Regions from separate parts of the Neobacillus sp. S1115 genome, predicted to be linked through region 2. Evidence: riboswitches for the same ligand, from Rfam matches in the RefSeq annotation. Region 2 holds a riboswitch; the other holds the start of a gene.
What was found. Region 2 has a riboswitch for S-adenosylmethionine ahead of ACZ5B7_RS06610 (methionine ABC transporter ATP-binding protein). Riboswitches for the same ligand answer to the same signal wherever they lie in the genome.
Positions count from the first base shown of each region.

Region 1: it holds a riboswitch for S-adenosylmethionine, as region 2 does, so the genes downstream of both, ACZ5B7_RS25465 (methionine ABC transporter ATP-binding protein) here and ACZ5B7_RS06610 (methionine ABC transporter ATP-binding protein) in region 2, are expected to answer to the same signal.

Region 1 covers NZ_AP038275.1:5,172,590-5,178,654, forward strand. Annotated here, with positions in the region: gene sufC (Fe-S cluster assembly ATPase SufC) at 1-530, opposite strand, end outside; gene ACZ5B7_RS25455 (MetQ/NlpA family ABC transporter substrate-binding protein) at 904-1,734, opposite strand; gene ACZ5B7_RS25460 (methionine ABC transporter permease) at 1,750-2,415, opposite strand; gene ACZ5B7_RS25465 (methionine ABC transporter ATP-binding protein) at 2,408-3,433, opposite strand; SAM riboswitch class I at 3,556-3,662, opposite strand; gene ACZ5B7_RS25470 (O-acetylhomoserine aminocarboxypropyltransferase/cysteine synthase family protein) at 3,788-5,104, opposite strand; SAM riboswitch class I at 5,174-5,276, opposite strand; gene ACZ5B7_RS25475 (SCP2 sterol-binding domain-containing protein) at 5,358-5,714, opposite strand.
Region 2 covers NZ_AP038275.1:1,355,971-1,362,035, forward strand. Annotated here, with positions in the region: gene ACZ5B7_RS06580 (gas vesicle protein) at 1-154, shown strand, start outside; gene ACZ5B7_RS06585 (gas vesicle protein K) at 126-389, shown strand; partial or broken gene ACZ5B7_RS06590 (gas vesicle protein) at 412-702, shown strand; gene ACZ5B7_RS06595 (hypothetical protein) at 872-1,351, opposite strand; gene ACZ5B7_RS06600 (vWA domain-containing protein) at 1,447-2,043, shown strand; gene ACZ5B7_RS06605 (NAD(P)/FAD-dependent oxidoreductase) at 2,125-3,240, shown strand; SAM riboswitch class I at 3,433-3,542, shown strand; gene ACZ5B7_RS06610 (methionine ABC transporter ATP-binding protein) at 3,641-4,654, shown strand; gene ACZ5B7_RS06615 (methionine ABC transporter permease) at 4,644-5,318, shown strand; gene ACZ5B7_RS06620 (MetQ/NlpA family ABC transporter substrate-binding protein) at 5,338-6,065, shown strand, end outside.

The DNA of each region.
Region 1 (6,065 bases), 2.4 Mb from region 2:
CCGGAGTCGATTTCATCGAGAATCGCAATCTTTGGCTCCAACATCATTAATTGCAGGATTTCATTGCGCTTTTTCTCACCGCCGGAGAAGCCTTCATTAAGGTAACGCTGCGCCATATCTAGATCCATTTCAAGGTATTCCATTTGCTTATCCATTTTACGAATGAATTTCATTAAAGAAATTTCGTTACCTTCGCCAAGACGGGCGTTAATCGCCGAACGCAAGAAGTCAGCATTCGTTACACCGTTAATTTCGCTTGGGTATTGCATGGCTAAAAATAGTCCAGCACGAGCGCGCTCATCTACTTCCATTTCTAAAACATCTTGCCCATCAAGCGTAATGCTGCCGCTTGTTACTTCATATTTAGGGTGACCCATGATAGCAGAAGATAATGTAGATTTACCAGTTCCGTTAGGACCCATAATGGCGTGAATTTCGCCGCCTTTTATTTCAAGGTTGACACCCTTTAAAATTTCTTTCCCATCAATTGCTACGTGCAGATCTTTAATTGTTAAAGTTGATCCAGCCATATTCATACCTCCGAAAATGTATTGTATCTTTGCAGACAGATTTTTTAAGATCTTCCGCATTCATTCTCACTTTATTCTCATTACAATCTTATAACAAATGAAATTTGTTAGCAACTTTTTAATAGTAATAACTAGCATGTATTTTCACTAAGAACATGCTAAATGAGAATAGCAGGAAGTTTTTAAAGAAAATTCAGATAAAGACTTTTTATGTAATACAAGCCCGAATAAAATGATACCTTATTTTTTGCTAAAATGCCATGGGTGGTTATGGCATCTATTTTTTACTACTTAATGAGCTTTCATGTAATGAATGCAGAAAAGCCAGTGAATCCTCACTGACTTTTCTGCAATATTGCTACATATTTAATAATTACTCGGTTGCCGCAATAACAGCACCTTTGTATTTATCCTTAATAAAATCTTGAATTTCTTTCGATTGAAGAACCTCTACAAGTGTTTTGATTTCTTTACGGTCTTTGTCTTCTGAACGAACTACTACAAGGTTGGCTGGAACCACGTCACTGCCTTCAAAGGCAATACCATATTTTCCAATATCAATGCCGCCTTCTAATGCATAGTTAGTATTAATGGCAACCGCATCACCTTCACCGTTTTCGAAGGAAGATGCTAATAATTTTGCTTCAATTAATTTAGGGAACTTCAGGTTCTTTGGATTTTCAACGATATCATCTATTCTTGCGTTTGCACCAACGCCTTCTTTAAGCTTGATTAATCCAGCCTTTTCAAAAATCGGCAGGATACGGCCGTGGTCGCTTAAAGAATCACTCATAATAATGGTTGCACCATTTGGAAGATCTTTTAGACTTTTATACTTTTTTGAGTAAATGCCGATTGGTTCTTTATGAACCCCGCCCACACTGACAAAATCAAAATCTTTATTTTCTTTCATCTGCAGATCTAAATACCCAGGTGTTTGGAAATAGTTTGCATCTATTTCTTTATCCTTTAATGCTACGTTTGGCAGAATATAGTCTTGGAAAACTTGAATTTCCAAATCAATACCTTTTTTCTTCAATATTGGCTTTGCAGCTTCAAGTACTTCTGCGTGTGGTACAGCAGTTGCACCAACAACTAATTTTTTGTTCCCATCTTTATCTGCTGAATCATTTTTTGCACCGCCGCAGGCCGCTAAGGCAAATACGGTAAACGCAATGAAGATCAAACCCAGAACTTTTTTCATTTTTTACTCCTCCTGTTAACGTTTATCTGTTCTCTTTGTAAAATAATCTCCAATAAATTGGATAATAAAAACTAAGATTAAAATAGCAATTGTTGCCACTAATGTAACCATTGGCCTGTTGCGTTGAAAGCCTTCTAGATAGGCAAAATGGCCAAGTCCACCAGCTCCAATGACCCCAGCCATTGCAGTGAAACCAACAAGTGAAATCGCCGTAACGGTAATCCCAGAAATTAATGCTGGCAAGGATTCTGGTATTAATACCTTAAAAATAATATGTCCATGTGTTGCACCCATTGATTGGGATGCTTCAATCACACCTTTATCAATCTCCCTAAGGGCGATTTCCACCATTCGAGCATAAAACGGAGCTGCTCCAATAATCAGTGCCGGCAGTGCAGCATTGGCACCGAGCATTGTCCCAACGAGAACTTTAGTAAAAGGGATTAATAAAACAATTAAGATAATAAAGGGAATGGATCTAAAAATATTTACAAAGCCAGCAATAATAATGTTTACTCCGCGGCTTTGCCATATGTTTCCTTTACTCGTTAGAAATAGCAGCAGGCCAAGCAGCAAGCCCAAAATAAATGTCGCAAGGACCGAGATGGCGGTCATATAGATCGTTTCACGTGTTGCCAGTAACAGCTCATCCCACTTAACTAATTCCATAAAGTCAGCCATTACTGATCACCTCCACGCCCACTTGCTGCGAGTGAATATAATCGATGGCTTTCTGAATTTCATTAGCTTGGCCATCCAAATGAATAAATAATGTTCCATAAGACCCGTTTTGCGTATGAGAAATATTCCCTTGGAGAATATTTACTACGACATCAAAATCACGAATCACACGTGTGATTAATGGCTGTTCTGTTGCTTCCCCAAGAAACGATAGTTGAATGACCTTTCCATGCGGATAGCGCTCTAGCAAATGCTCTGCTGTTTCCTTTGTTTTTTCCGGTTCGGTTACCTGCTGGACAAACCGTTTCGTAATCGGCTGCTGAGGGTTTTTAAATACATCAAGCACCGGACCAAGCTCCACAATCCGCCCACTTTCCATGACCGCTACTCGATGACAGATTTTCCGGATGACATGCATTTCGTGAGTAATCAGCACAATCGTTAAGCCGAATTGTTTATTGATATTCACTAAAAGGTCGAGAATAGAGTCTGTTGTTTGCGGGTCGAGCGCTGATGTTGCCTCGTCACATAACAGCACCTTTGGGTTATTGGCAAGGGCCCGGGCAATCCCGACCCGCTGTTTCTGCCCGCCGCTCAACTGTGAAGGGTAGGCGTCACCTCTGCCCTCAAGGCCAACTAACTTGATCAACTCTTCAACTCGTTTTTTCCTTTCCGGTGCGCTCACACCGGCAATCTCTAATGGAAAAGAGATATTTTCGCTAACTGTTCTTGACCAAAGTAGATTGAAGTGCTGGAAAATCATGCTGATTTCCTGACGGGCTTTTCTAAGCTCTGCACCCTTTATTTTTGAAATCTCCCGGCCAGCCACGTTGACAGTTCCACCCGTAGGCAGCTCAAGGCCATTTAACATGCGGATTAAGGTACTTTTACCAGCCCCGCTATATCCGATCACACCAAAGATTTCTCCTTCTTTTATATCCAGGTTTACTTCATCAACAGCTTTTAACTGTCCCTGCTTGGTAGAAAAAATCTTTCGTACATTTTTAATGGAAATCATTGAATCACCTACTTCTTGTCCTTATTATAGGATTTGATAATTTTCATGAAAGAATTCTATTTTAGTAAAATAAAAAGCCTCTCTGCAAAGGCAGAAAGGCATCATTATTAAATGAATCCTTTCTCCCATCTTTCAAAGCCGCAGGCTTTGTGTGAATTGGCACCATTTCAATAAAATTGACGGTTGCCGGGCTTCATAGGGCACATCCCTCCACCTCTCTTGATAAGAGCAAAAGCTATCCTATATTTAATTATACATGCATTAATACTATTATTATGAAAGTAATAGTATCACGGTTAGATAGTAGTGTCAACGACAAAATTCTACATTTTCAAAAAACTATTTAAGGAAAATTTAGGCATTGGTTTTTAAAGATGTTAAGCCTGTTGCAGCTTCGATTGCGTCCTCTAAATCTTCCACTAAGTCCTCAACATTTTCGATTCCAATGGATAGACGGATCAAGTCCTCAGAAACACCCGCTGACTTTAATCCTTCCGCATCCAGCTGCTGGTGTGTGGTGCTTGCTGGGTGGATAATTAAGCTCTTGGCATCGCCGACATTAGCCACGTGCGCCCATAGGGTGATCGCATCGATTAATTTCGCACCGGCTTCTCTTCCGCCTTTAATGCCAAATACAACCATTGAACCAGCGCCCTTAGGTAAATATTTTTGTGCCAATTCATAGTCAGGATGTGATGGATGCCCCGGATAAGAAACCCATTCAACCGCAGGATGATTATGCAAGTATTCCACTACCTTTTTGGTGTTGGCGACATGCTCTTTCATCCGTACATGAAGCGTTTCTAACCCAAGAACAAACTGGAATGAGCTTTGCGGGCTTAAAGCCGGCCCCATGTCGCGGAGAAGCTGTACGCGTGCTTTAATAATATAAGCAACTGGTCCAAGTGCCTCTGCATAAACAAGGTCATTATAGCTGGAGTCTGGCGTTGTTAAGCCAGGGAATTTCGGTGAATTCCAATCGAACTTGCCTCCGTCGACAATAATGCCCCCTGTAGTTGTTCCATTACCTAATATCCACTTGGTTGCGGAGTGAACGACGATATCAGCGCCATGCTCAATTGGACGGCACAAGTATGGTGTTGCAAAGGTATTGTCCACGATAAGAGGAACCCCTGCTTCATGAGCAATATTGGCTACTTTTTCAATATCCAGGATTCTTAAGCTTGGGTTGCCGATCGTTTCAGCGAAAACAGCTTTTGTTTTTTCCGTAATGGCGGCACGGAAGTTTTCCGGATTCTCTGGGTCGACAAACTTCACATTAATCCCGTATTTAGGCAGGGTCACTGCAAATAGATTATACGTTCCACCATATAGATTGGATGCAGCAACAATCTCATCACCCGCTTCGGCAATGTTTAAGATGGCCAATGTGATGGCAGACATACCGCTTGCCACTGCCAGTGCGCCAACGCCGCCTTCTAGAAGCGATACTCTTTCTTCAAAAACAGTTGTCGTTGGATTGTGAATCCGTGTATATATGTACCCAGGTTCCGCTAACGCGAATAGATTGGCGGCATGCTCTGTGCTTTTGAATTGGTAGGCGTTATTTTGATAGATAGGTAGCGCCCGTGCTCCTGTTACAGGGTCTGGTGAGAGTCCACCGTGAACACTTAATGTTTCAAACCTTAACTTCTTTTGTTTTTCTGACATAGTTCTTATTCCCTCCCAATATAAAAATAAAACCCATGCTTCCTATAAGAAGATGGGGGTTCTCCGCTCTTCTTATCTTTCAGAGCCCGTTTGCTCTGCTGGATTTAGCACCGTGTGGTCCACCGGTTGCCGGGCTTCAACGGGCCAGTCCCTCCGCCGCTCTTGATAAGAATGTATATTTAGTTTGCTGTTCGTTGCTTGAATATTCTAAAAAAATAATACCTGAACTTTAATTCCGAGTCAATACCTTTGATTAAATTATTTTGGCAAGATTTGTCTGACCTTTAGTTAAATAAAATAGTGATTCCAGTAGTAATATGGTCCTTAGTGCGCCTTTTACGTTCAGGGCGCCATTCCGTTGCAGTACCCTTAATCTTTCTTGCCCCCCGAGAAGTTGCTTTAGTTCTTGCGGGCCGCCGTGGATTTGGCAATTTGCCTGATCCGAGTGTGAGTCATAGAGGGCGAATATTTCCCCGTTTTTAATAACCAGTTGAACCGATTGCTGTTCGGTGGTGCTTAGGCTAATCCTAAGTTCTGCGTGCTGAATTAGCGGAAGAATATGGCCTTGGTCTTTTAATGTTTTTAAAAAGCTATTAACCTCTTCTATCATTTTAATCACTCCGGAATCCACGTCTATACCAATTACTATTCAGCAGCGATTCGCCTATTCCTTTATGAATTGCTCGACATTATCTTCGGACGGGTGGGGAAATATTAACATTTCCCGAGAAATATGTCGGACTATGCTGGATGCTGGTAATGTTAACAAAATATTCATACATTCTAATTTGCGTTTCAGTAAGTTGAAGTAAAATTGGATATGGGTATTTTTAATTATTTGAGAGGATGCGGACTATGCCTATACCAAAAAAATCGCGCGGAGTACCAAAGGAGTTGCTTATGTTACGTGCCTTAAACCCGCGTATGGCACTTGCTGATACAGACAGGAGAAAGTATTACA
Region 2 (6,065 bases):
GGGGGAAATCCTGATCTCTATTGCCGATATTGACTTAATCATTGTCGACCTTAAGCTGCTTATATCATCTATTGAAAGTGCTTTTGGTTCCTATGAACGTATGAATGGCAGGGAGGGAATAGAAAATGGAACGCTTGCCGCTAGACTCCAATAGTGTGGAGCAAGGGTTAGCTAAATTAGTCCTGACGATTATCGAATTGCTTCGCCAGCTGATGGAACGGCAGGCGATGCGGAGAGTGGAAAGTGATTCGCTTACGGATGAACAGTTAGAGGAATTAGGGCTGACACTGATGAGACTGGAAGAAAAAATGGAAGAATTAAAGATTGTCTTTGGTTTAGAAAACGAAGAACTAAATATAGAACTAGGCCCGCTGGGGAGATTATTGTAAGACGAACGACAGGAGAGATACTATGCCCATTCAGCATGCACCTCAATCTTCAAATTTGCTTGAGGTTTTGGAAAAAATCCTCGATAAAGGGGTCGTCATTGCGGGTGATATTAAAATATCCCTGGCGGATGTCGATTTATTAACAATCAAAATCAGGCTGTTGGTCGCCTCAGTTGATAAGGCAAGAGAAATAGGCATGGACTGGTGGGTGAATGATCCGTATTATTCTTCCAAAGCCAGATTGGAAGAGGGAGAACATGCCCGTCTACTGGAAAGAGTGGACCGATTGGAGCAATTGGTGGCAGAAAAATCATTGCCCGCTCCGGAAAAAGAAATTCTATTAGCACAGACCACTGATGGTAAATCTGAGCAATTGTTATTAGCGGATGATTTAGCGCAACAGTTGGACGATGCCGATAGTCATCCATCAGCAAATGGATAAGGGTTGATGTGGGGGAAGCCTGGTAAAGGCCCCCCTTTCTCTACTCTGCCACACCCATCAATGGCTTCAGACTAAAATAGTCCAGCGCTTGATTAACATCATGGACATCATATATTTTTTTCTCCAGACAAAATTGAATGACTAAATCAAAGGTATCGCTGTCAGATAAAGAGTAACCGGCTGAACTTAACAGTTTGTCGGTTTCTTTTTTGTTTAATTCAAGGGCCAATCCAAGGGCAACTACCGTATTTTTTCCTGGACGGTATTCGGGGTTGGAGCGGATTTTAGAAAAATGCCTGCGGTCCAATCCGGCTTTTTTATAGATTTCTAAGTCGGCGGCGCCCTTTCTATCTATCAATTTGAATAAAGTTTGGTTGAAGGTCGGCTGGCGTTTGTTTTTGATAAAATCCTCTAATTCGAGACTATGTATTTCATTAGACTCCATCATGGAGTAAGTAAGGAAGTTTAAGTTTTTTTCAACGTATTCCTGCAATTCTACTAGTAAGTGTTTGTCCAGCATAATTTTCCCCCCATAAATGTCGCTTGAGAGGCGACCATCTCCTAAATTTAATACCCTATTATTATTTTATAAACAATATTGAAAGGATGATAGTAATGAATACAAACTTAACGGAGATTATTTTTTTGCTGGATAGAAGCGGATCGATGGCAGGCCTTGAAAGTGATACGATTGGCGGGTTTAACGGGCTTATTGAAAAGCAGAGGAAGTTAGAGGGGGATACGTTGGTTACAGCCGTTTTATTTGATGACCAATATGAAATACTGTGGAATGGAATTGAGGCAAAGAAGGCTGAACTTACGAATCAGGATTATTACGTAAGAGGTATGACGGCAATGTTGGATGCAGTGGGGAAAACCATTCTTGACGTAGGATATCGGTTATCCACAACTCCTGAAAATGATAAGCCCGGTAAGGTAATATTTGTGATCACGACTGATGGAATGGAAAACGCAAGTAGTGAATTTTCCTATACAAAAGTGAAGGAACTCATCAAGCACCAAAAGGAGAAATATAATTGGGAGTTTATCTTTTTGGGGGCAAACATCGATGCTAAGGAAGAAGCGGGCTGTCTTGGGATTGATGTTGAAAATGCCTTTAACTTCGAAGCATCTGAAAAAGGTGTTGAGATTATGTATAATATGGTGTGTGAGCAAGTAATGGAGAGAAGGCAGCGCACAAAGGAACTTTAAAGCAGTAGTGTATTTGTTGTAATATATATAGTATCTACTTTGCTCAGTCTGTAAGACTGAGTTTTTGTATTGAGGTGAGTTATGCAAAAGGTAATTGTAATTGGGGCAGGAATACTCGGAGCATCCACTGCTTATCACCTTGCAAAATGGGGGGCCGAGGTTATCATAGTGGACCGGCATGTCCCCGGTCAAGCCACTGACGCAGCTGCGGGGATTGTTTGCCCATGGTTGTCCCAACGGCGTAATAAAGCCTGGTACCAGTTGGTTAAAGGTGGAGCCCGGTATTATCCAGAATTAATAGCTCAGTTAGAAGCAGATGGGGAAAAAGATACGGGTTATAAACGAGTTGGGGCATTAAGTATTCACACTGATCCAGCAAAGTTGGAAAAGATGGCAGAACGGGCACGGACCCGTTGGGAGGATGCTCCCGAAATCGGCGAAATAACAATTTTATCTCCAACTGAAACGAATCGACTTTTTCCGCCGTTGTCCAATGAATATGGCGCGGTTTATGTTAGTGGCGGGGCACGTGTAAATGGCCGAGCATTGCGTACTGCGCTTGTAGACGCCGCAGTCAAGAATGGAGCCCAAGTTGTTAAAGGGGATGCTTCATTAATTAGTAGTGATAATAAAGTCCAAGGAGTTAAAGTATCAGATAGGTCATTTTTTGCTGATCAAGTCATAGTCACTGCAGGAGCGTGGGCAAAGGAACTTTTGGATCCGCTGGGAGTTGAATTTTTGGTAAGGCCACAAAAGGCGCAAATCATACATCTACATATGCAAGATATGGACACAAATTCGTGGCCTGTAATCATGCCACCATCCGATCAATATATTCTATCCTTTGAAGGTGGGCGTGTCGTCATTGGAGCAACTCATGAAAATGATGCTGGATTTGATAATCGGGTAACGGCTGGAGGTGTCCAAGAAATCTTAAATAAAGCTTTGGCAGTTGCTCCAGGACTTGCCAGTGGAATGATATTGGAAACTAGGGTAGGTTTTCGTCCTTTTACTCCCGGTTTTCTTCCCATTATTGGAGCTATTCCGAATTATGAAGGAATCTTATTAGCCAATGGTCTCGGTTCATCAGGATTAACCAGCGGACCATACTTAGGGGCAGAACTCGCTAAACTAGCACTCGGAAAACAATTGGAAATTGATATTCATAACTATGATGTTGCTGGTGCTCTAGCCTAATGTTATGCACAAAGAGCTTTTCATGCGAAAAGCTCTTTTCTAATCGAATAAAAAAATTTTTAAATTAATAATAAGTTGATATGACAATATTGAAAACGCTATCGGGTAAATTGCGCTATAATTTAGATGATTGACAAAACAAAAATAGATTTGTACTATCTTAATATAACTTAATTATTTGTTAATTTAATTTTCTTATCCAGAGCGACCGAGGGACATGGCCCGATGACGTCCGGCAACCCCCGATTGGGAAGGTGCCAATTCCTGCAGAATGACTGTACTATCATTCTGAAAGATAAGCCGAAATTCTATTTAATTTCGACGCCCCTTTCAGAATGAATGGGGCTTTTTGTTTGGGTATAAAGTCTAGTTTAGATATCGGAAAAATGAGGTAATCAGTATGATTGAAATAAAGAACCTTAGTAAAATTTATAAGACAAAAAAGGGTGAAGTAAAAGGTGTTGACAATGTTTCACTAACCGTCCAGGAAGGTGAAATCTTTGGTATTGTCGGCTATTCAGGCGCCGGAAAAAGCTCCCTGCTCAGATGTATTAATCTATTAGAACGTCCCACATCGGGAAGTATTATGGTTGATGGCACAAACCTTACCTCCCTTAAAGGCGAGCAACTACGTTCAGCTAGGCTTAAGATTGGTATGATTTTCCAACACTTTTATTTAATCAGTCAAAAAACGGTTTACGAGAATATTGCGTTTTCTTTAAAAGCGGCCAACATGCCAAAAGAACAAATTAAAATTAGAGTAGAGGCACTCCTTGAAATGGTCGGCCTTTCTGATAAACGTGATGTCTATCCATCCCAACTCAGCGGTGGTCAAAAACAACGAGTCGGTATTGCAAGGGCTCTCGCAAATAATCCGAAGGTGCTTTTATGTGACGAAGCAACATCTGCACTTGACCCTACGACAACAAAGTCGATACTCAATCTATTGAAAAAAATCAATAAAGAACTTAACATCACCATTGTATTGATCACTCACGAGATGGATGTTGTAAAAGAAATCTGCAGCCGGATGGCAATTATGCAGGAAGGACGAGTTGTGGAGGAAGGTTCGGTATATGATATTTTTGCCAACCCGCATACAGAACTTACAAAAGAATTTATTGAGAGTGTCGTGACCCTTGAAATCCCGGAAGTCATTCTAAAAAGCTGCCAGGGGCCAATAATAAAAGTTACCTTTAAAGGTAAGGTGGCGGGAGAGGGAGTCATTTCTGATACTCTTCAACAATTTAACGTAAAAGGGAATTTCCTCCATGGCTCGATTGAATACATTCAAGAGTTGCCGCTTGGTATTTTCATAATGGAGCTAAAGGGACAAAAAGAAGAAGTCCAAAAAGCCCTTCAATACATTGAGAACCGGGCAGCACAGGTGGAGGTGTTACACAATGGGCTTTGATTTTGCACATCTGATGGAGCTTATTCCGGATATTAATAAAGCATTTTTTCAAACCATCTATATGATTGCGATTTCGTTGGTCGTATCGACGATAATCGGATTGCCGGTTGGGATATTGCTTTACATAACCGATAAAGGATTGTTTATGGAAAATCGAGCCGTCCAGAATGTCCTGGGTTTTATTGTCAACATGGTCCGGTCGATTCCTTTCATTATATTATTGGTGGCATTGCTCCCACTGACAAACATACTCGTAGGGACTACCATAGGCCCAACTGCCGCCAGTGTTTCGCTATCGGTTGCGGCAATTCCGTTTTTTGCAAGGATTGTTGAAAATGCATTGAGAGAAATTGATAAAGGAGTAATCGAAGCAGCTATTGCCGCCGGGGCAACCCCGTGGATGATTATAAAAGATGTCCTATTACTTGAAGCAAGATCCGGCATTATCTCAGGTGTCACTTTAACACTCATCAGTTTAGTAGGATTTTCCGCTATGGCCGGAACAGTCGGCGGCGGCGGTATTGGAGACTTGGCGATTCGCTTCGGTTATTACCGGTACGACAATACCATTATGATTTCAACAGTTTTAATCTTAATTATTTTAGTTCAGGTCATTCAGCTTCTTGGTGACTATATCGCCAAAGTTGTAGATAAAAGAAGATAAATAAAGGGGAGAAATTATTATGAAAAAATGGTTAACAAGCATTCTATTACTTTGTGTAGTCTTTGCACTAGCTGCTTGCGGTAGCAACACTGAAAAAGCAGCCAGTGGAAAAGAGAAAGCAACAGAATCAAAAGAAATTAAAATAGGCGCGACTGCCGGCCCATATAGCGACATGGTAACAAAAGCGATTAAACCAGGCCTAGAGAAAAAAGGCTACAAAGTTGAAATTGTTGAATTCAGTGACTATATCCAGCCAAACAAAGCATTAAACAATGGCGATATCGATGCAAACCTTTTCCAGCACACGATTTACCTTCAAAATTTCGCGAAAGAAAACAACATGGATTTAACAGCACTTATTTCTGTGCCAACTGCACCAATGGGAATTTATTCAAACACAATAAAATCGATTAAAGATGTAAAAGAAGGGGCAACTGTTACACTTCCAAACGACCCGACAAATGCAGCACGTGCTTTGAACACACTTCGTGATGCAGGACTTATCACTATCAAAGCAGATGCGGATCCACTAAAAGTATCTGAAAAAGACATCGCTGAAAACAAGAAAAACCTTAAGTTCCAGCCAATCGAAGCAGGCCAGCTTCCACGCTCTGTTGAAAGTGCAGATTTAGCTGCTGTACCTGGAAATTTTGCTCTTGCTGCAAAAATGAATCTGTTAGATGCATTAACTCTAGAAGACATGGCAGACAATTACCGTAATATTGTCGCAGTAAAAACCTCCAACAA